3 regions of the Pararhizobium gei genome follow, and region 3 is predicted to be linked to each of the others. Evidence: riboswitches for the same ligand, from Rfam matches in the RefSeq annotation. Region 3 holds a riboswitch; each other region holds the start of a gene.
What was found. A riboswitch is a leader RNA that binds a small molecule or an ion and turns the genes downstream of it on or off. The one in region 3 is predicted to bind cobalamin.

Region 1 (7,823 bases), 1.6 Mb from region 3:
TATCGCGAATTGTCATCTCGTTTTTCCTCCATTTTCGACCGCCAGTTCGCACGTGTGGAAAGGATATCGGTCGCGGATTTTTGTCTTCAAGAGTCGTTCCGGACAGAGTCGAAAAAAATCCCTGTGTTCCCGGACGCGCTTCCGGTGGCCCTTGAAAAAATTCAACTGGACCGTAGTTGAGTGCGAGCGACCTGTTGCGTTATCCCGCCTCGCCTCGCCTTGCCATCGCCCCGGATTTGGGTCAGTGTCCGCTTGAAATCTGTCGGCTAGCCGACGAACTTGATTGGAGAAAAACATGCGCCTTGGGTCTTTGATGGCAGTAGCCGCGGTCACACTGATCGCTCTTTCCGGATGTGCGAGCACCGGAGCGGGCAACACGACTTATGCGCAGTATCAGGGCGCCTATCCGCAGCCCGATCTTTCCGCTTCAAGCGGCGGTGGCGGCCTGCGCGTCCCTTACTAAGAATTTCCGTCCGCTGACGGTCCCGCCTCGGTCAGGGCGGGCCGCCATTCCGGCAGCGAGGAGCGCCGGAATGGCTCTTGAAAATGGACTACGCCTCGATCTGGACATCTCCAAGGGGGCGAGAACAGCAGGCGAGGATGTAACCTTCCTCGATCTCATCGTCGAGGATGCCGCCATTGTGGCTCATCTCGACGTCGCCCGAAATTTTCATCACCCGACAGGTGCCGCAAAGCCCACCTTCACAGGCAGCGCCGATGCGCACCCCGGCTGACCGCGCCGTCTGCAGGATGGTCTGGCCCGGCTGGCATTTGGCCTCCTTGCCAGCCATGGTGAAGGTGACCGTGGAGACGGCCTGAAGATCGATGTCGCCGGCCCCTGCCCGAATGGCAAGCTCTTCTGCCGCCGGTGCCGCCGCAGGCTGGAAGCTCTCTTCGTGATAGCGCCCCATATCGAAACCGACGCCCTCGAGCATGGACTTGACGCCGCGCATAAAAGGCTCCGGCCCGCAACAGAAGATGGTGCGCTCGCGGAAATCAGGTGCAAGCAAGGCCAGCTTGGACGTCTCGATGCGACCGCGCAGGCCGTGCCAGCCATGGCGCGGGGCGTGGGTTTCAACGATGAAACCAAGATTGAGGCGCGGCATCTGCGCAGCAAGATTTTCGAGCTCGGCACGAAACAGCAGATCGTCCGGCTGGCGTGCGCAGGACAGGAATGTGACGTCCGTCTGGGGGGCGCAATCGGCCATCCAGCGGGTCATCGACATCATCGGCGTGATTCCGGAACCGGCCGAAATAAACAGGTATTTCTCGCCGGGATGCCGGACGAAGGAGAAATCGCCGAGCGGGCCGAAAGCCTTCAGCCTCATGCCGGGCTTCAGGTTTTCGAACATCCAGCGGGTGCCGATGCTCGATGCCTGCGCCTTGACGGTAACGGCAATGGTAAAGGGCCGTGAGGGCGTTGATGACAGGGTATAGGTGCGCATGACCGGATCATCGGGCTTTACCGGTAGCTCCAGCGTGACGAACTGACCGGGCAAGTAGCGGAACCAGCTGTCCCGATCAGCCTTGAAGCCGAAGGTCATGACATCAGGGGCTTCATGGGTGACGGAAATGCATTCCAGAAGCTGCTGCCGGTCGTTGAACGGCTGCAACTCGTCGAAATGCCGGAAAGTTGAGGCAATCGTCATATCAGGCAACCCGGACCAGAGGAGTGGCGACCGAACTGCCCTTAAGGCGATCAGCCATGAAGCGCGTGTACCATTCGACAAACTGCATCACGCCGCCTTCATGGTCCGGCGAATAGGGACCGGGTTGATAGGCTGGCGAGCGAATGCCGAAAGCGTTCTCCTCGACGATCTGGCGGTCCTGATCGTTGGTTTCGGTCCAGACATGGGTGAGTTCATCGAGGTTGTAGTCAACGCCTTCGACCGCATCCTTGTGGACGAGCCACTTGGTCGTAACCTGAGTCAGCTCAGGCCCGAGCGGCAGCACGCGGAACGTGATGGCATGGTCGGCCAGAACATGGTTCCAGGTGCTGGGATAATGGAACATCAGCAAGGTGCCGATATGGCTCTGGCTGACATCGTCCGACAGTTGGCGCTGGACGGCACGACGGCCGGACATGGTGTAGCTCTCGGCTTCCTGGATCAGTGGCATGCGGGCAACGCGGAACTGGCCGGTGGCCGACATCCTGAATTCGCTCGGCAGACCTTCCGCTTCGCACTTTGCCCAATGGGCTGCGATGACGGGATCGTCCTTGGCGCCCTGCACGCCGGTTGCGGTCGGCGCTTCCGGATAGGTGCGGCAGAGCTCGGGATGGTTGGCCGCGCAATGATAGCACTCGCGGTTGTTTTCCCAGACGAGTTTCCAGTTGCCCTTCTCGATGATGGTGCTTTCGAAGGCGACCTTCGTATCCTTCAGATTGTGCGGAGCGAGATAGGACAGGACCATGTCGCGCATCGGCTGAAAATCCGCCGCCTCGTCTGCAAGGCAGATGAAGATATAGCCGCCAATGGTTTCGCAGTGGATGGGCTTCAGGCCGTGCTGGCCCTTGTCGAAATCCTCGCCCATCTGGCGCGCATAAATGAGCTTGCCATCGAGTTCGTAGGTCCATTGGTGATAGGGACAGACGAGCTTGGCGGAAGACCCTTTCTGCCCGGCGCAGACCCGCGACCCGCGATGCCGGCAGGAATTATGCAGGGCGCGCACCACGCCCTGGCGGTCCCGCACGACGACGACCGGATAGGCGCCCACCTGCACGGTGAAATAGTTACCGGCCCTGGGCACTTCGCAGTCATGACCGATGAAAAGCCAGTCCTTGTACCAGATCTGCTCCATATCGAGCTTGTAAAGATCGGGATCGGTGTAGAAGGCCTGCTCCAGGCTATGCCCGTCCTTGCGGTTCTTCAATTTGCGGAGGACTTCGCTGCGCAGATCCATCGTCGTTTCCTTGTGCTCGCCACTTGTGGTCCGCGAGCCAAGGAAAGGAACCGCCGCCGCGCCGGGAGAACGCGTGGATAAACTGGTTCACTCTCCGGCTGCCCGCCGCAACCAAGACATCTTTTCACAAACAAGGCTGGTTTCCGGGCTCTGGAGCTGTCTTGTCAGACCTTCCCGGCGCCTTCCCGGATCTCTCCAGTGACTTTTTTGCCGGGTTTCGCTCCACCACCGTTGCGGGGGCAGCGCCGGATTTCGACCGGCTTCCCAATTCTCCGCCCTCCCTGTAAAGGCAGCACCTTGAGTATTGCCATCTAATCCTGCGCCGCGTCAAAACAGCCGTTGGAAAGCGACATCCGATTCCAGAAAGGCGACAAGAAAATAGAGCGGTTGCGGCTGTGATCGCTGGTCATTTTCTAAGCAGAAACAACGATATTTTTCGTTATTTAGGCAGATGCCCGTTTTAGCGGCGACGGCGTGCCGGTTCTGCAAAACTCGGGTCATTTTGCGACATGGCCGGGGCCTGTTCTTCCGGCTCCGGCGAAAGCCTCGCACCATCATGCCCGGCTACCTATGGAAAGGTCCCATTAACCCTAAGCATGTAGTTTTATGGGGATTATGACGCCGTGGTATATGATCCCCGCATACCCAGCAAAATCCGGGTTCAGGCCGATGTCAAACTTGAGATATTTCGACGCCGCTGCAGTTGCGAAAACGGCTCCGCCGCCGAAAATCGCGGTTCATACAGAATTCCTGCGCACCGGGCGTATCAATCGGCACCGGCCGGAATGGCACGCGGACGAAAAGCGCTATCTCACACATCAGGAAGTGGCCGAACGCACAGGGCGCAAGCTGCAGGCGGCAGCGACCGTCACCCATGAACGGATCAACGCCTTCCATGCCTCGATCCGCTTTCCCAAGGTGGTCTTCCATCGCACTCTTCAGGGCCGGCCACATCTGGGCTATTGCCACGTCACGACGGCGCGCACGAAATTCGCCCAGTTCAACGATGTCCGCTGGTCCTTCTACATCGCCAATTTCTTCTCGGAGATCGGCGACGACGAGCAGTTCTTCGACAGCGTCAAGATCGGCTATTCCCGGATGTATTTCGCCGTTGCGACCGAGATGGATCGCGACGCGGGCAAGCTGATCCTGAACAGGTCGGTCCACGAGAACGGGCTTCTGTTTCGCACCGCCGAGCCGAAGGAAGCCTTGAAGAACGTGCTGCTGCTCGGCGCGCGCAACGAGCAGCTTCGCCGGATCATCAACAGCCTCTGACCGGCGCCGGACATCGGTTGGCAATCTCCTTGCTTGCCGGCGCGGCCAAAATGGCTTGGCAAGGCTCGGCAATGCCCTGTAAAGAGACCGAAGAGCGCGTAGCCGCGACTTTGGAAGCTGCATGACCCTGATCATCGATACACGGACGGAACCGGAGCGCGCCCTGACGGGGGCCTGCGACACACTGGGCATGGGCCTGCCCGTGGCGATCCCGACGGAAACGGTTTATGGCCTGGCGGCGGACGCCACCAATCCCGATGCAATCACCCGTATTTACGAAATGAAGGGGCGACCGCGCTTCAACCCGCTGATCTGCCATGTCTGCGATCTCGACATGGCGCGCCGCCATGTTGTTTTCGATCCGATTTCACTGGCGCTTGCCGAGGCTTTCTGGCCAGGGCCGCTGACGCTGATCCTGCCGATGAAGCCAGAGAGCGGCGTGCATCCGCTGGCATCCGCCGGCCTCGATACACTGGGGATCCGCATGCCGGACGGGTTTTCCCGCCGGGTTATCGAGAGATACGGCAAGCCGCTTGCCGCACCGAGCGCCAACACTTCCGGCAGGATCAGCCCAACGACAGCCGCGCATGTCGCGGACGATCTTGGCGGCAAGGTCGCACTCATCCTCGACGACGGACCAGCCGGGATCGGCCTGGAGTCCACCATCATCAAGGTGGAGGGCGACGAGATCAGGCTGCTGCGGCCGGGCGGGCTGGATGTCGCCGACATTGAAAGAGTGACAGGAAAGACGGTGCAGCGACCGCAGACGGCGGGGGCTGCGATCGAGGCGCCGGGCATGCTCGCCTCGCATTATGCGCCGGGAGCGGCAGTCCGGCTGAATGCATCGGATGTCACGGCCGGCGAAGCCGTCATCCGCTTCGGCGGCAAGGTCTTGCCGGGCGAAGAGAAGGCCGTGCTGGTGCTCGATCTCAGCCGCTCCGGCGATTTGCGGGAGGCGGCGGCCAATCTCTTTGCCTACATGAAACAAGCTGACGCCTCGGGCGCCACGACCATCGCCTTCGGCCCTATTCCGTCCAATGGATTAGGAGAGGCGATCATCGACCGCATCGAACGGGCGGCGGCGCCGAGGGAGGGTACTCAAGGATGAATTGTCTTGGGATATATCCCTCTGGTCTTCGCCAAACGGTCCTCCCTTTGCGGTCAGCACAATGGCTTGTTGGTTGCAGGGGCGCGCGTCGATCTCCCTCTTCTCCCCAGCGGGGAGAAGTGCCGAGCGCAAGCGAGGTGATGAGGGGGACTTCGGCGCGGCCGGAACCAAACAGAACTGGCCTTCGGGCCCCCTCATCCGGCGCTTCGCGCCACCTTCTCCCCGATGGGGAGAAGAGGGGAGCAAAGAGCAACCCGGCGACCCACAAGGGACCGCTCCTATGATGAACACCCTCCCCTCACCCGATCTGATCGCCCGCTTCACCACCATCGTCGGTGCGGCGAACGCCCTGACGGAGCCGGGCGATCTCGCTCCCTATCTGGTCGAATCCCGCGGGCTCTACAAAGGCACGACGCCGCTGGTTCTGAAACCCGGCACCGTGGAAGAGGTGTCGCAAATCCTGAAACTCGCAACGGAGACCGGTGCCGCCATCGTGCCGCAAGGGGGCAATACCGGCCACGTGGCCGGACAGATTCCGCGCACCGGCGCTGCCGATATCGTGCTGTCGCTGCAACGGCTGAACCGTATTCGCGACATGGATCCAGTTGGCAATGTCATCGTCGCCGATGCCGGATGTATTCTGGCGGATATCCAGAAGGCTGCAGAAGCGCATGATCGCCTGTTTCCGCTATCGCTCGGTTCGGAAGGCTCCTGCCGGATCGGCGGCAATCTTTCCACCAATGCCGGTGGCACGGCGGTTCTCGCCTATGGCAATATGCGCCAGCTTTGCCTTGGCCTCGAAGTCGTTCTTCCGACGGGTGAAATCTGGGACGGACTGCGGCGGCTGAAAAAGGACAATACGGGCTACGACCTGCGCGACCTGTTCATCGGAGCCGAAGGCACGCTTGGCGTCATCACCGGCGCCGTGCTGAAGCTGTTTCCGCAACCGCTCGGCCATCAGGTCGCCTTTGCCGGGTTAAGAAGCGTCGAGGACGCGCTTGACATGTTCGACAAGGCAGCCAGCCTTTGTGGGCCAGCGCTGACCGGCTTCGAACTGATGCCACGGCTCGGCGTCGAATTCACGGCACGGCATATTCCGGGCGTTCGCGATCCGCTTCAGACTGTCCATGCCTGGTATGTCCTGATCGACATCTCCACCTCGGACTCCGCGGAGACGGCGGAGCGGATGATGAACCAGTTGCTGGAAAACGCGATCTCGACGGGCTTGGTGGAAAACGCGGTGCTTGCCGCAAGCGAAGCGCAGCGCCGGAGCCTGTGGCATATGCGCGAAAGCATGTCGCCGGCGCAGAAGCCGGAAGGCGGATCGATCAAGCACGACGTTTCCGTGCCGGTGTCCAGCATTCCCGCCTTCATGGCGCAGGCGGATGCGGCTGTCATGAAGGCCATCCCCGGCGCCCGCATCTGCGCCTTCGGCCATATGGGCGACGGCAATATTCACTACAACATCTCCCAGCCGGTTGGGGCCGACATCCAAGCGTTCATCGGCCGCTGGCGCGAGATCAATGCGATCGTCCACGGCATCGTGCTTGCCTATAACGGCTCGATCTCGGCCGAGCATGGCATTGGCCAATTGAAGCGGGACGAATTGGCGCAGGTGCGCTCGCCCATCGAGATCGACCTGATGCAGCGCATCAAGCACGCCTTCGACCCGGCCGGCATCATGAATCCCGGCAAGGTGCTGCAGACCGATCCCGGCACATTCAAAGGATGAAAAAGTCCTTCTGGAGCGTGATGGCGTCATCGAAGTGGATGGCGAAATCCACCTTTTTGTCGCCGTTCACATCGGCATAGACATAGGTGTCGGAGGCTTTCTTTTCATAGCGCAACTCGCCGGCATGGCCGGAAAACGCCTTCGTTCCGATAAAGCTGAAGGCCTGATCGTGCGACAGCTTGGTATTGGCGTCGATGTCGTTCAGCTTGATGCGATCGCCACCGCTGCCGTTGAAATCGAAGATTGTATCGCGCCCGCCCACCGAAGAGGTCGAATCCTTGACGGATTTGAAGACAAAGAAGTCTTTCCCGGTTCCGCCATAGAGATCGTCGGCCCCGGCAGCACCGCGGATCTTGTCGTTACCGCCATTGCCTTTGATGACATCGTCGCCGGTGCCGGAGTTGATGATATCCGCCGAGCTGGTCCCGTTGATCGTGTCATTGCCGGCCAGCAACAGGTTGACGAACAGTGCGTCATCTTCGGCGGCGGCGGCGTCGTAAAGCCTGGCAGCGGAGACATCGAGTCCTGTGATCTTGACCGTGGTCACGCCTTTGATGACGACATCAAGCGACTGGACCTTACCCGCTGTGACATCGGTTACGAAGCCGGATTTGACAACATATTTGAAGCCGGTTCCGCCAAATGAGGTATAATTGCTGCTGTTGTCATAGAGTTTAAGCTTGGTGGAGCTTGCGCTCGCGAAATCATACTGGAACAGCAGATTGGTCGACGTCGTTGAAAAATCGATCGCGTAACCGCTGGCAGCGAAATTGAAGGTTGCCATGTCCTAGCCTGCCTCTGAAATAT
Region 2 (7,823 bases), 240 kb from region 3:
CCTGCGACTGATGCAGTTGGTCAATCTCCCCACTTGAGGGGGAGATGTCAGCGAAGCTGACAGAGGGGGGTGCCTCTCCGGCGACACCAAACCCGATGGCTTTCCTCCACGCCTCGACCCCGATCACGCCCAAACCCGGCCACCAGATGCCTGCCTTCAGCAAGGGCGCTGCGGGTTCCGGCTTTTCCGAGCCGTCGATCAGCGCCTCGCCATAGCCAAGCAGCCGGCCCATATTGTCGGCACCGCCCTCGGTGAAATAGGCCCACATCCGGTTGCGGTCGTCTGCGGAAACCGTGGAAAACCGCTCAAGACCCGGATCGGGCTTGTCGCAACCCGGCAAGACCGCGATCTGGAACCTGTTTGTCACCGCAGCCGCATGCAGGGCTTCCAACACATAGTGGAAATAGCTATCGCCGCCGAGCGGACGCACGATAATGAGCCGGGCATGCCGCGCGGTGCGCTCGACATAGGTATCGACGGACATCGGATGCTTGAGCGTGAGCAGGCTTGCCACCCTCAGGGTTGCGCCGCCCTGTCGGGTCCGGTGCGCGGCAGCGATCGAGGACAGCTCGGTATCGGCGGCCGACAGAAACAGGACGTCGGCGGGAGACTGACCGAGATCAATCGCCTCCTCGCCATCGGTGATGGTGCCCTTCTGGGCTAGGAGAAGGTGCATGACGGCCTCCGGGGGCAGCAATACCCCCCTCTGTCCTGTCGGACATCTCCCTCACCAGGGGGGAGATCGATTGCGGCAACCCTAAGCACAGCCTTGGCTTTGGTAGAGATCGGACGACGCTGCCTTCCGATCTCCCCCCTTGTGGCGGAGATGTCACGCAGTGACAGAGGGGGGTAATCCGCGAACGCCCACATCAATTTCAAACCGCCGCTTCAATCGCAGCCCGTACGGCAGCCTGATCCATGTCATGCAGGCCGATGACGACGAGCCGTGTCCGGCGCACCTCGCCAGCAGCCCAGGCGCGATCGAAATACTGGTCGATGCGCGTGCCGACCCCTTGAATCAAAAGCCGCATCGGCTTGCCCGGCACATCGGCAAACCCCTTCAGACGCAGCACGTCGTGCGTGGCGATGACAACCTTCAGCTTTTCGAGGAAAGCGGCGGGATCGGCAAGCGGACCCAGTTCAACGACGAAGCTGTCGAATTCGTCGTGATCATGCTCCTCGCCGGCCTCGTGCTCCATCTCGTGATGCGACTTGCGGTTGGCAATGTCGCTTTCCGTGCCAATGCCCAGCCCCAGAAGAATGGCGGCGGAAACCTCGCCATTTTTCGCTTCGATCATCGTCGGCTTGCGGCTGGTGCGCGACGACACCTCCCTGCGAACGAAAGCCAACTCGACCGAATCGAGCAGGTCCGTCTTGTTGAGAATGATCAGGTCGGCCGCCGTCAGCTGGTCCTCGAACAGTTCCTCGATTGGGCTTTCATGGTCGAGATTGTCGTCGCCGACGCGCAGCGCATCGACCTTGTCGTGATCGTCGGCGAAACGGCCAGCGGCCACGGCGGCGCTGTCGACGACGGTAATGACGCCGTCGACGGTCACTTCGCTGCGGATGTTCGGCCAGTTGAAGGCGGCGATCAGCGGTTGCGGCAAGGCAAGGCCCGAGGTTTCGATGATGATATGGTCAGGCCGGTCCGGGCGGTCGAGCAGCTTGCTCATGGTCGGGATGAAATCGTCGGCCACGGTGCAGCAGATGCAGCCATTGGTAAGTTCGATGATATCGTCTTCGGTACAGGCCTCAGCGCCGCACCCCTTCAACACGTCGCCGTCGATACCGAGATCGCCGAACTCGTTGATGATCAGGGCGATCCGGCGCCCTCCGGCATTCTGTAGGATGTTGCGGATCATCGTCGTCTTGCCGGCGCCAAGGAAACCGGTGATGACGGTCGCCGGGATCTTACCCTGGGCGGACTTTGCAGTGGTCATGGATCAACCCTTCATTTTCAGCGGCAATCCGGCCGCGATAAAATAGACATCCGCAGATCTCGCGGCAATGATCTGGTGCAACCGGCCGGCATGGTCGCGAAAATCGCGCGCCATGCGGTTGTCCGGCACGATGCCGAGACCGACTTCGTTTGACACGAACACGAGCCTGGCCTGCGCTTGCGTGACAAAGCCCGCCAACCCTTCAAATTCCGCGGTTACGTCCTTGTTCTCCATCATCAGATTGGTCACCCACAGGGTCAGGCAATCGACGAGAACAGCCCGTCCGGACGCATCGATCCTGTGCAGGCACTCAACAAGATGGAGCGGCTCCTCATGCGTCTGCCAATCAGGGCCACGGCTGTCGCGGTGCAGGGCTATTCTTGCCCGCATTTCGTCGTCCCAAGCCCGCCCCGTCGCGACATAGTGCCTGTCCAGACCCGACCGAACGATCCATTGCTCGGCAAATGCCGATTTGCCGGAACGGGCGCCGCCGAGGACCAGCATGGATCCTGCTGCAATCGATGTCATGAAATTATACCGGCCTCAGCACATGCCGGAGGGATCGCAAGCCGCGGGCCGCGAGATGAAGGGCAAGCCGCGTGAGCGGGATGATAGAGCCATGACAACCTCCGTGCTGGCATCGGGAGTATCTCTCCCTGGGTCGGGCGGACCCCTGGCGAAGACGGGGCCCTGCGGATGGCAGGTCTCCTGGCTCACGGCGTCACGAACCTCTCTCTGAGGCCCGAACGGGTCCGCCTCGCCTTCCCGGAGTTTTGACGCCATATTGCAGGACTGCAATCGACGGGCAGAACGAAGAGGTGGACGATTCGTAGAGTGAGAGGCGTCCGGCCCCGGCTGATCGCACTGCAACTCCAGTGGCTTTTCCGGTTGGACCGCAGATTGCGCCGCCGCACCATGCGGCCGGTGGAAACGACGGCTTTCCCGGATGGCGAACCCTGACCGTTCTACAGTCGCGGGGTCGGCTGCGATAAGAATGCCCGGTTTGGGTCCACTCCTCCACATTCCCATTTACTCCCGAGCCGGAAACCGGCACGGGAACCATCCAATCATCGATGATTAGGCCCTCTGGCGGAAGCTGTCAATCGAGAGCGGAACCGGCGATCAGGGCATCAGCCCGTCAAGCCAGCCCGGGTCGAGAACGGCTTCGAGTTCAACGGCGACGTCGTCCAGCGCCGTGTCAACAGACTGGCGATAGTTCTGTCCGCCCGCCTCGATGCCGAAGCTCTTGAGAAGGGCGGCGCGGTAGGCGTCGCTGGCGAAAAGCCCGTGCAGATAGGTTCCGCTCACCCTGCCATCCGGCGAGACAGCGCCGTCCGCGCGACCGTCGATGAGGACCATCGGACTGGCGCAATCCGGGCCGGTCGTGCGTCCGAGATGAATTTCATACCCCTCCAGCACCACATCGAAAACCGCCGAGCGGGCACTGCTGTTGCGAACGGTCTTTTCAGGCGCCATCTCCGTTTCGACAGCGAGAAGGCCCAGACCGGCAAGCTCTGCGACATTGCCCTCGATGCCGTGCGGGTCGCGGACGCACTGGCCGAGCATCTGGTAGCCGCCGCAGATACCGATGACATGGCCCCCACGCCGAACATGGGCCTGCAGATCGCGATCCCAGCCGTTGGCCCGCACATCGGCGAGGTCTGAAATTGTCGCTTTCGAGCCCGGAATGATCACCAGCCCCGCATCGTCCGGGATGGGTTCACCGGCGGGCACGAAGACGAGATCGACCTCCGGCTCGGCAGCCAGCGGATCGAGATCGTCAAAATTGGCAATGCGGGAAAGGACGGGAACCGCCACTTTCAGCGCCCGGCCGTTGGCGCGCGTCAGCCGTTCCAGAACGACGGAATCCTCGGCCGGCAGACGCTTGGCGCTTCTCAGCCATGGGACGACACCGAAACACGGCCAGCCGGTAAAGCCGCGGATCGCATCGATCCCCGCGTCGAAAAGCGTCACGTCTCCTCGAAACTTGTTGATGATATAGCCGCTGATCATGCGGCGATCGTCGTCCGTCAGGATGGTATGCGTGCCGACAAGCGAGGCCATGACACCGCCACGATCAATGTCGCCGACCAAAACCACCGGAACGCCGGCGCGGGTCGCAAAGCCCATATTGGCGATGTCGCCGGCCCGAAGATTGATCTCTGCGGGCGACCCCGCACCTTCGACGATAACAAGATCGCGGCCCCGGCTCACCTGCTCGAAGCTTTCAAGGACGGCGCCCATCAGTTTCGGCTTCAACGCCTGATAGTCCCGTCCCCTCGCCTGTCCGGCGACCTTGCCCTGGACGACGACCTGACTGCCGGTTTCCGATTGCGGCTTCAGGAGAACGGGATTCATATGCACGGACGACGGCACCCGCGCCGCCATCGACTGCAGCCACTGGGCGCGCCCGATCTCTCCACCGTCATCGGAGACGGCGGCATTGTTCGACATATTCTGCGGCTTGAAAGGCGCGACCTTGACGCCGCGATTGGCCATCAGGCGGCACAGCCCCGCCACGAGCACCGTTTTCCCGACATCCGAGCCGGTCCCCTGAAGCATGATCCTTTTTGCCATGCCGATCCTCTAGCACCGCATCCGCCCGAAGTCGTCCCTTTCGCAATCCGGCGACGCTTTTTGCTGACGCAACCAGTATGATGACAGATGTTCAACGCAAAAGCCGCACCGGTTCCTCAACGAAACCGTGCGGCTTGCCATGACAATCCGGCTCTCCGGCGTACACCCGAAGAAAGCGCCGATCCGGGACGCAGTACCTGATCCGGTCGGGCGGCAGTGTTTGCTGCCGCAGGGAACAATTAGCCTGACAGGCGTTACCGGATGGTTATTAAGACCTTAAGCAAAGGTGAATTCGCGATTTTTTCGATTTTTTTTTAAATGCCGAAAAAATCCGGGACGGCGTAGACTGAACAGAATCCGTCTGCAATCAGCCGCGCTTTCTTGAAAGCCTATGAGTGCGGACCGTTTTTTCGGCCAATCGTCACGCATCTGCACAAAAATTTCGCGCACAGCTATATATTTCAACAGCTTGCACGCCAGGTGCCATGAGAGCGACGGCTGTCATCACGGCCGTTTGACAAGGGAGAGGTTGATTTCTTCCTAAGAATATCTAGGCTTACCCATACGGCAAGAGAGAGGGCTGACATGCGATGAAAGCAAGCAGACAAACCTCCGGATACCGTGGCAGCGGGGAATACGGCGACCTCGCCAAACAGCCCCTCGCTTCGACTTGAGCAATGGCCGCCAGGGCAAGCAGTATTCTGGCCGGCCCCGATTTTTTGGCTGCATTAAGACTGGGAGGTCTTAAATCATGAAGAAGCTTCTCGCTTCCACCATCCTCGCCGCCGGCGTCTATGCTATGGCCGGTTCGGCTCAGGCCGCAGATTGCGGCGATGTCAGCATTGCCGAAATGAACTGGGCTTCCGCTGGCGTAGCCGCGCAGGTCGATGCCTTCATCCTCAGCAATGGCTATGGCTGCAACGCGTCTCTCGTCGTCGGCGACACGATGCCGACCTTCACCTCGATGAACGAAAAAGGCCAACCGGACGTCGCCCCGGAAATGTGGATGGACTCGCTGCGCGTCCCGCTCGATGCGGCCGTCAAGGAAGGCCGGTTGATCCAGGCTGCGGAAATCCTCAGCGACGGTGGCGTACAGGGCTGGTGGGTTCCGAAATATTTCGCCGATGCCCATCCGGATATCAAGACCGTCCAGGATGCGATCAAGCATCCCGACCTGTTCCCCGCGCCTGAAGATTCGTCGAAAGGCGCCGTCTTCAACTGCCCGGCGGGATGGAGCTGCCAGATTTCCACCACCAATCTCTACAAGGCGATCGACGGCGATGCCGCCGGCTTCACGCTGGTCGACACGGGCTCGGCAGCCGGCCTGGACGGTTCTATCGCCAACGCCTACGAAAAGAAGGCCGGCTGGCTTGGATATTATTGGGCACCGACGGCTATTCTCGGCAAATACGAGATGACAAAGCTCGGCTTTGGCATGGAGACGGACAAGGCTGAATGGGATCGCTGCACCAGCGTGACCGACTGCCCCGACCCCAAGGTCAACGGCTATCCGACGTCCGAAGTCTACACCATCGTTACCAAGGGCTTTGCCGAAAAGGCCGAAGTCGCGATGGATTATATCAAGAAGCGCAGCTGGGAAAACGCGACGGTGAACAAGGTTCTGGCCTGGATGGACGAGAACCAGGGCAACAATGCCGACGCCGCCAAGCACTTCCTGGAAACTTATCCGGAAGTCTGGACCACCTGGGTCACACCGGATGTAGCGGAAAAGGTCAAGGCCGCTCTGTAGCATCGAGAACTGACAGAAGGCCGCCGGACATGGGGCATTGGCGGCCTTCTGCAGCAAAGCACTTCCGGACGAAAAGAAACAACACCGGACCTCTGTCCGACGGCGTTTCGAGCCGCCGCCCGCCATCGAAGGTTGAGCGATTTCGGCATATAAAGGGGGACTGAATGGCAACTGTTTGCAGCTATCTGCCGACCGTTCTATGCAAATTTCCATCCATCAGCGATGGCGCGATCCGCGTCGTCCGAAAATTTATCGATGACGGTTTCAAGGCCTTCGTTCGTGCCTGGGGCGATGTCATCGACACCCTCATTCAGCCATTGCAATGGTTTTTGAATACGCTCGAAGGAATTTTCACCGGCTCTCCCTGGCCGATCATCCTCATCATCATGGTCGCGATCGTCTACTACGGCAGCCGCGACCTTAAAATCGTTATCGGCACCGTCTTTTCGATGATGGCCATCGGTGTGGTCGGACTCTGGAACGACACGATGATCACGCTTGCCATGGTCACTGTCTGTACCCTGATCTCGGTTATCGTCGGCATTCCCATCGGCATCGCCATGGCGCGCTCCAACCGGACGCAGTCGGTCGTCAATCCGATCCTGGATGTGATGCAGACCCTGCCCAGTTTCGTCTATCTCATTCCCGTCGTCATGATTTTCGGCATCGGCAAGGTGCCCGGCCTGATCGCCGTGGTCATCTACGCCATTCCGCCGATGATCCGGCTGACCAATCTCGGCATCCGGCTGGTGGACAAGGAGGTGCTGGAAGCGGCCGATGCCTTTGGCTCCTCGACATGGCAGCGGCTGAAGAACGTGCAGATGCCGCTTGCATTGCCGACGATCATGGCCGGCATTAACCAGACGATCATGATGTCGCTGGCGATGGTGGTGATCGCCTCGATGATCGGCGTTGGCGGGCTGGGCCGAAACGTACTTCAGGCCATCAACAACCAGTTCTTCACGGTCGGCTTCCTCAACGGCTTCGCGCTCGTGGCCATCGCCATCATTTTTGACCGTACCAGCCAGGCCTTCGGCAAACGCCTGCAGAAGCATTCGGAGATCGTTCATGGCTAGTCACGCTATCGAGATCAAAGCCCTCTACAAAATCTTCGGGCCCAACGGCGCAGACTATGTTGAGCGGGTCGTGGGCGGAATGACCAAGACCGAACTCAACGAACAATACGGACATGTGCTCGGTCTTCAGGATATCAACATCTCCATGCCGGCAGGCGGCATCATGGTGGTCATGGGCCTGTCGGGATCGGGCAAATCGACGCTGATCCGGCACATCAATCGCCTGATCGACCCGACCGCCGGAGAAGTTCTCTACGATGGCGTCGACGTCTGCAAGATGAGCGAGAAGGATCTTCGCGCATTCCGCCGTCTCAAGACCGCCATGGTGTTCCAGAAATTCGCCCTTCTGCCGCATCGCACGATCATTGAAAATACAATCTACGGACTGGAGATTCAGGGTGTTCCGGATGCGGAAAGCCGCAAGAGGGCGCAGGGCTGGATCGAACGCGTTGGCTTGAAAGGGTTCGAGAATAACTATCC
Region 3 (7,823 bases):
AGCTATGATGCGTTTACGCGTCATTTCGACTGGATGACGGTGGATGATCGGCCATTCCTTTATGCCGGTCCCCTGTTCACGCACCTGTTTTCGCAGGCCTGGATCGATTTTCGTGGCATTCGCGACGCGCCCATGAGGCAAAAGCAGACCGATTATTTCGAGAACACCTGCCGGGCCATCTCGGTTCAAAGGGCGTATGCGATCCGAAATCCCGGACGTTTTGCCGGTTATGGGCCGAATCTTTGGGGACTGACGGCTTGTGACGGGCCGCTACGACCGCGCCGCCTTTATGACGGCAGGCGGCAGGATTTTTCAGGTTATGCGGCGCGGGGAGCGCCACTCGGGCCGGATGACGGCACTGTTGCCCCCTGGGCGCCATTGGCCTCGGTCGCCCACGCGCCGGAGGCGGCGATCTCTGCGACGCGCAACATCATTGCGGCCTATCCGGGCGTGCTTGAAAACGGGCAATTTGTCGGGAGCTTCAACCCGAGCATTCCGTCAAAGACATCGGAGGGCTGGCTCAACAGCCGGATCATTGGTCTTGACCAGGGCCTTCTGGTGATGATGATCGAAAACCATCGCAGTGGCTTGTTCTGGAGACGGATGCGCGAGCATCCCGTGATGGCACGGGGTTTGAAAGTCGCCGGGTTTTCGGACGGCTGGCTTTGAGATAAACGGGTCTTCGAAACGGATGGTCGATGGATTTGGCAGAGCAAGCGGATTTCGGCGACAAGCCGTCATTTCCCTCGGGCGATGACCTGAGTGAAGCGCTTGCCTGGCAGGCCGAGCGCTTCCCCGATGTCGCCCTGTCCCAACGGACGAGCTTTAGCCGTTTTGAAAATGCTGACCAAGCCTGGGATCCTGAAGGTGCGTTCGTCGAGGTATTGATGGGCTACCAGACCCAGTTTGCAGCCGGAATGGACGACCGGGTCCGTGGCGCCCATCTCATGGCGTTCTACAGCCACCATCTCAGCATTGCTGTGGGGGCGCTGTTTCTCAAAACGGGCCGGGTGATTGATCTCGATCCATCGACGCTCGCTGTAAGGTTCGAGCCTTTGGGCGAAAAGACCTTACAAAATCGACCGGCGGATGCCCGCCGCCTCCACTTTTGTTTCAGCGATTTCGCAAGCGGCTCGGATCCGCTGGCGGCGTTTCACGATGGTTTCGTTGCAGGCCTTCGCCCCGTCGTGAATACGATAGCCAGCCGAAGCGGGCTGTCGCCGACAGCGCTGTGGCGGCTTGCTGCGGATGGCCTTACCGGGGCATTTCTTGATGTCGGCATCGCGCTCTGCGATGAGAAACGGGCGATGGGGCTTGCCCGCTCCCTTGTCCGCAAATCCGGATCGCCGCTGTCGTTCGACGTCCATTTTGAATATGTAGAAACGAATATCGAAGGTATTCTCAGCGGCCGCTTCTTCCGGCTGCGCAGCGGTTGCTGCCTCTTTTACCGCACGAAAGACGGGCGTTTTTGCGACGTCTGCGTGCTGTTGGACGAACGGACGCGAAAAGACCGCCTGCGCGCGCATCTCGAAGGCGCAGGCGGTCGATAACGGCTTATGCCTTCAGAAAACGGTCGTTGATCAAGCCCGTAACGAAGCCGAGAAACAGCCAGGAGGCGAGCGCCGTGGCGAGGGCTGCGACGGCGAATTCCGCACCGAGCAGGGCCGGAACAGTGCTGGACATATCCACAGGCTGCGGTGCGCCGTAGACATGCGGCATGGCAATGAACACCAGGCCGCCAATTTTTGAGGCGATCTCGGTGCGAAGCACCAGGAGATGCAGGCCAGCTACGGAGAGAACAACCGCCGCCACCCACCAGATCTGGCGTTGCTGGAGGTCCGCCGCCGGGAAACCGGGCAGCTCCGGCGGAAGCCCAACCGCTGGCAGGAGATGCACGGCAAGCCAGCCGCAGGCACCCCATAGCACCCCGTTTCGCACTGTTACCGGGTAGCCGCTCAAGAGGCTGGCGGCGGTCAGAAGCAGGCTGAAGCCGGCTCCGGCTACCAGGTTGGCAAACAGCGTTCCGGTGAAGCGGCTCATGCCGAACATGATGCCACTACCTTCGTCATGCTCGCCTTCATGCGCAAAGGCCGGAGTGACAGGAGACAGTGCGGCCATCAATCCGTGAAAGCCGGACGCTGTCCCGAGAGACGACTGCTGGTGATGTCCGTCGATGCCTGCAGGCTGTTCCGCAGAGGGTTCCTTCCCCTCGTATTCCTCCGCATGAAGGATGATCGGCACGACACGGGCCGACTGCGCCACCGTCGTGAAAACGCCGGCAATCAGCCCAGCCACCAAGGCGGCCATGATGGTTTTGATAATCATTTCAGTTTCCCCGGTTGAGACGAGCGGAGAGGCGCCTGCGCACCGGCTTCGCACAGAAAATGCCATGGCAAAACGCGCCCAGGTCGGTCACCGGGACGCGATCGGCACACTGTACCGCAGGGTACAAGCCGGTTTGCCGCAAGGTGAAAGACGCAGGGTCTTTCACATCAGGGGGTCAATGGCAGGGGAAACCATAGGAATGGCGAACGTCGTGGGCTGTATCGTGCAATACAGCCGAATTCGCGAGACCGGCTCCAAAAACCAGAAAACCGCCAACCAGGAGAGCGATGATTCCAGCCGTGATGCGGTCGTTGAGAGAGAGCGAAATGCTCGAAGCAGTCGTCGTTGCCATAACAACCTCCGTGATGGCGCGTGGGATATCCCACCATATGGGCCCTATGCCCTTCATCAACCGGCAGGTTTCCTGGCTCGCGGCGTCAGGTGCTTTGCACCAACGAAGCTTTCTCGCCTTCCCAAGGTTCAGGCGCAGGGCCATTACCACAGTGGCTTTTGCCGTATTACCGGCATGACAGCTTCTAACCGCTCTACAGTCGCGGGGTCGGCCGTGATTGGGATGCCCGGAACGGGTCCATCCATCACATTCCCGTTTACTCCCTGAAAGCGTTCGCTTTCACGAGAACCGTTTGATCCATGAATGATTATGATGTCATGCAATGCGTGTCAATTCGCCGAGCTTTGCCCGCAGCACCTCATTCGCCCATCAGGACATCGAAGATACAAATAGTTGAATGTGAACGTCTGTAATTGCAGTTTGCCGCTCACGGTTTCCCGCGGGCTATGCTATTTTTCTTCATCATATATGAAAACAGCGTTCATATGGCGCTGTACTGCTCACAGAGAATCCAATGAAGGCTGCGAGGACCGAGCAGGAATTCCAGAATATTCTTCGTCGGCTGGGCTTGGCCCTCGATGCCTCGCAAATCGGGGTGTGGGAGCATGATACGCAGACCGATGAAGTCATCTGGGATCTGCAGATGCATCGGCTCTACGGCACAGAAGGCATGGCCGGCTGCGTTAATGCCGATATATGGACAAACAGTGTCCATCCTGACGACAGGGAGAGAGCGCTTGCGGATTTCGACGCTGCGCTCCAGGGACGGGAAACCTATCATTCGCAATACCGGATCGTGCTGCCAAATGGGGAGATCCGAAATCTGCGTTCCCGGGCGCATTGCTTCGAGGAAAGTGGAAAAATTATCTTCATCGGCGTCGAATGGGATGTGACCTCCGATGTGAAACTTAACAATGAACTGCAAAGGCAGACTGCCATTGCCGAAGCGCGCGCGGTCGCGCTTGAGGCGAGTACGCGGCGAATAGAATATGCTGCGGACCACGATTATCTGACGGGCCTGCCAAACAGGCGCCTGTTCGACCGTTACCTTGGCGAACTTTCGCGGGATGACAGCGTCGAGAAACTGGCTGTCCTGCATGTCGGGCTCGACCGGTTCAAGCAAGTCAACGACACTGCCGGTCACGCCGGGGGCGACGAAGTCCTGAAGGACGCCACGACCCGCTTGAGGGCGATTTTGCCGGAGAGTACATTTGTCGCGCGGATCAGTGGCGATGAATTTGCCGTGCTCTTCACCAATTATGCCAGGCTGGATGATCTCAAGACCATTGCCAACCGTGTCGTCCTGCAATTGCGACAGACCGTGCGGCACCTTGACGAGGTCATCTTGATCGGCGCGTCCGTTGGTATCGCCTGTGCGAGCCGGGATAATATGTCGGACCTTCTGCCGGAGGCGGACATTGCCCTTCACCGCGCCAAACGGCTTGGCCGGGGAAGGGTGGAGGTATTCTCCGCGCAATTGAAGGCTGAGATCGCCGATGAGCGCCGCATCGCCCGGCAGTTCGAACGCGGTCTCCAAAAAGGCGAGTTCGTCCCGTTCTATCAGGCTCAGGTCGATGCAGGGACACGCCAGATTGTTGGGCTGGAGTGCCTCGCCCGCTGGCGCCATCCGAAGCGGGGCCTGCTTCTGCCCGGGGAGTTTCTACCCATCGCCGGAAATCTCGGAAAAATGGGTGAACTTGATGCGGCGATCCTGAAAGCCGCGTTGAACGATCGAAAGTCATGGATGCGGCAGGGTGTCCGGGTGCCAAGGATCGCGGTGAACGTATCCGGCGCGCGCCTGGCGGATCCGCCGCTGATCGACGAGTTGCTGCAATTGGATATCGAGCCGGACACGCTGTCGTTCGAACTCCTGGAGACGATCTTCCTCGATGACAGTGAAGACGGGATCCTTGCCAATGTGGCGGCCCTGAAGGCGATGGGCATCGATGTCGAAATCGATGATTTCGGTTCCGGCCATGCCTCGATCATCGGGCTCATCAGGGTAAAGCCGCGGCGGTTGAAGATCGACCGGCGCCTTGTCATGCCGGTAACGACGTCCCGCGAACAGAAGAGGCTTATCCGGTCGATTGTCGATATAGCCAAGGCGCTGAATATCGAAGTCGTGGCGGAAGGTGTCGAGACGCTTGAACATGCAAAGATACTGGCGCGGCTCGGCTGTCATATCCTGCAGGGCTATGCCATCGCGTACCCCGCTTCTGGTGACGATATGCTTGCCAGGTTGAAAGAGAGCCAAGTATCGGGTCTTGTTCCTCCTCCCTGACGATCGCAGTGCTGGCCTCGAAATCTTCGATGTCATCCTGCCCGGGTCGTGGCTCCTCGGCAATCCCGATCCGCGCCGACCTGGCGAAACTCGCCACAATAGCCTGAGGAAATCAGGGCATACGTCCGCTGGCATCGGTCACCCTATAGGACCAATTCGGCGCGACGGGCTCCACGCCATAGGGGTTGGGGAAAGTGAAGAAGGTCTCGAACGGCTGGCTCTGGCCCGGAAGCAACCGGGCGAGAACCAGCGCCGTGTCGTCGCCGATACTCTTGCAACTTGCTGCCGGGCAATCCTGGAGGGCGACCGAGAGGCGGAAGTAGTCGAGAGCGTAGGCGCTCCTGTTTGAAACGACCCCCGTCACGCGATAGCTCATATCTGTCGTTCGATTGCGGGTAAAAACGATGTTCTCGAGTTGGATCTGCTCGGGCTGCACAGCCGGCCGGGCCTGGCTGAATGGCGGCGGTGTATCGGTGGTGCCCGACGAGCCGCCCTCCCGCCACCACACGAGAAATGCGGACAGGAGAGCCAGGGCAACGAGTATGCTCAAAACTGGTTCGGCAAAACGCCTGAAACGCGACCAGCGCAGTGCGGAATAGACGATCAGCAATCCTGCGACCGCGGCAATGATCCAAATCATTCAAATTCTCCCCTCTCTATATAAGCTGGGGGTGCGCCGGATGGAAGGCATGGGCGGCAGTTTGGTTCAGGGATTGAGGCTGATCCAATAGGATCCTTCGAAGGGAACTGCCGCAAAGCGTTCGTTGATCTCGGTCAGGCTCGCGTTCGGATCGACATCGGCAAACAGTTCAGGGCGCAGCCAGCGCGCAAAAGCTTCGGCGGCAAGAATATTCAAAGGCACGGCATTGAAGAAATTCCACACTCCGAAGACGCGGCCATTACGGACACCCGACAGATTGGCCAGCGTCGGATTCTTGACGACTTCGCCGAGCGTTCGTCGCGCTTCGTCCGCCGTCACGCCGGGGCCGATAGAGAAGCCGCTATAGGTTCCGCCCGGCGAGGCGGTGGCGATATAGACTTCTGGGTCGGCCGCAATCAGATATTCACCGCTGACGAGGCCCCCCTGGCGGGGCATGTTCCGGTCGGCGATGTTGCGGCTGCCGGTGATGCCGATGAACTCGCCCAACCCGCCTGCGCCATAGGCGAAGCAGCAGCGGTCCGGATCGGGGAAAGCGTGCATGAGCACTGTCGGGCCGGGCTCGGGCGCAGCCGCGACGCGGTCGGTAATCCGCTTCAGATGGACTTCATAGAAGTCGGCAAAGGCATTTGCCTGCGCCTCGCGCTCAAGAATCCTGCCCAGGAGGCGCATGGTTGACGGAGTGTTTTTCAGGGGGTCGCTGTTGAAATCAACGACGAAGACCGGCACGCCGGTTGATTCCAGGTAGTCGATCGCGCGCTTGCCGAGTTCCGTGTCCGCCTGCCAGTTCGCCATGATCGCGAGGTCGGCCTTCAGTGACAGGATAGTTTCGAAGGACAGGCCGTCTCCCGTGCCATCGCCGATAACAGGAACATCGGCAAGGGCCGGAAACCGGGCGATGAAATCCTTGTATATCTCCGGATTGTCCCGTTGCAGGTCGCTTGACCAGCCGGCGAGCAGACGGACCGGATCGGGATGAATGAGCGACAGGGCAACCAGATTGAAACCGCTGCCGAGAAGGATGGCTTCGGGTTTCTTCGCGATCGTCACCTCCCGGCCGATGCCGTCGGTGAGTGTCATCGGCCAATGTCCCTGCGCTGCGGGCTCCTGCGCATGGGCAAAAGCCAGGAGAGCGGCAAAGAGACCAAGCGTCAGGGCGAGAAACCGTTTCACATTCGTTGCTTTCTTTGGGCTGGGAGGGCGCATAGCTCGCCGCAGCTGGGAACGCCGGGAAGCAGATAGCGCAGGCAGCAGACCTTACGCCGGCAAAGGGTCTGGCCGCCCTGCACCTCGTGGCGCAGGCAGCCGAGGAAGGGATTGGCCGAGCCATCCGGTAGCTGCTGCTGTTCGAACAGGGCACGCGAGGCCCAGTCGTCGCCGTCCTGCGAGGGGTTCCGTTCCGTCGCGTTGAAGGCGTAATCGATGTAGACGGCGGCATTGTTCCAGGAGAGTTTGGGCGCAAGCCCTGCATGGCCCTTCAATTGGCTGACGACATCTGAGAGATGGCGGCCGACCAGTGGCGGCATAAGGGCCAGAAGGTCGTCGCCCTCGCTCCAGTCCCCTTCGTGGGGGAGCCCGAGGGCGCAGGGGAGGCCGTCTTCAGCAAGGGCAATCGTCATTTCGTCGAAGCGGATCGGCAGCATTCGTTCTGCGCGGGCCGCGACAATGTACGGAATGGCGAGGCAGGAGAAATAATAGAGCGACCACATCGATGCCACGGCCCGCCGGTCGGTTCCTCCGTGGGCCATGGCATAGGTGTCGAGCGCCAGTGAAAATCTGCCGGATGCGAAAAAATCCGACAAGGGAAACGCGTTATCCAGTTCGGACGACAGCATCATTTTTTCGCCGCACCAGGCATGTTCGCCGGAAAACACGGACGCCAGACAGGGGGGCTCGAAAGCGGCGTCGTCCATTCGGTGATGGGGGGATGCGATCACCACGGCGCCATCCTGATTTCAGGATGCTGGCACGATGCACGAGCGTCGCACGGCAGACAGGCCTGCGGGGATGACAGGACAGGAGAAGAGCCGGACACGTGGATGCACTTTCCGTTTAATAACGTGACTTATTTAATCAAGATAATCTCCGTTTGAAAGAAAAACCGTGGCAACGCCGCCGTGTTTTGGAGGGTGTGGGTTTCACGCAACATGGCTGTGTCACCTGAATCATCGGGAATTTGAAAAAAGCCGCGCAGAAATCGCACGGCT

Region 1: linked by a shared signal. The riboswitch ahead of PY308_RS06310 (aromatic ring-hydroxylating oxygenase subunit alpha) and the one ahead of PY308_RS14240 (CbtB domain-containing protein) in region 3 are both predicted to bind cobalamin.
Region 2: linked by a shared signal. The riboswitch ahead of cobU (bifunctional adenosylcobinamide kinase/adenosylcobinamide-phosphate guanylyltransferase) and the one ahead of PY308_RS14240 (CbtB domain-containing protein) in region 3 are both predicted to bind cobalamin.

Annotation. Positions count from the first base shown of each region.
Region 1 is NZ_CP119409.1:1,343,988-1,351,810, reverse strand. Features, by position in the region: gene PY308_RS06325 (DUF982 domain-containing protein) at 1-16, opposite strand, end outside; gene PY308_RS06320 (hypothetical protein) at 296-463, shown strand; gene PY308_RS06315 (FAD-binding oxidoreductase) at 552-1,649, opposite strand; gene PY308_RS06310 (aromatic ring-hydroxylating oxygenase subunit alpha) at 1,651-2,901, opposite strand; cobalamin riboswitch at 3,019-3,216, opposite strand; gene PY308_RS06305 (DUF6656 family protein) at 3,571-4,176, shown strand; gene PY308_RS06300 (L-threonylcarbamoyladenylate synthase) at 4,298-5,284, shown strand; gene PY308_RS06295 (FAD-binding oxidoreductase) at 5,565-7,016, shown strand; gene PY308_RS06290 (M10 family metallopeptidase C-terminal domain-containing protein) at 7,006-7,800, opposite strand.
Region 2 is NZ_CP119409.1:2,689,736-2,697,558, forward strand. Features, by position in the region: gene cobN (cobaltochelatase subunit CobN) at 1-676, opposite strand, end outside; gene cobW (cobalamin biosynthesis protein CobW) at 876-1,940, opposite strand; gene cobU (bifunctional adenosylcobinamide kinase/adenosylcobinamide-phosphate guanylyltransferase) at 1,944-2,468, opposite strand; cobalamin riboswitch at 2,622-3,019, opposite strand; gene PY308_RS13170 (cobyric acid synthase) at 3,063-4,517, opposite strand; gene PY308_RS13175 (ABC transporter substrate-binding protein) at 5,269-6,267, shown strand; gene PY308_RS13180 (ABC transporter permease) at 6,432-7,343, shown strand; gene PY308_RS13185 (quaternary amine ABC transporter ATP-binding protein) at 7,336-7,823, shown strand, end outside.
Region 3 is NZ_CP119409.1:2,926,034-2,933,856, reverse strand. Features, by position in the region: gene PY308_RS14255 (glucoamylase family protein) at 1-669, shown strand, start outside; gene PY308_RS14250 ((2Fe-2S)-binding protein) at 699-1,550, shown strand; gene PY308_RS14245 (CbtA family protein) at 1,555-2,325, opposite strand; gene PY308_RS14240 (CbtB domain-containing protein) at 2,501-2,677, opposite strand; cobalamin riboswitch at 2,723-2,985, opposite strand; gene PY308_RS14235 (putative bifunctional diguanylate cyclase/phosphodiesterase) at 3,192-4,958, shown strand; gene PY308_RS14230 (DUF3426 domain-containing protein) at 5,071-5,598, opposite strand; gene PY308_RS14225 (ABC transporter substrate-binding protein) at 5,665-6,822, opposite strand; gene fhuF (siderophore-iron reductase FhuF) at 6,786-7,529, opposite strand.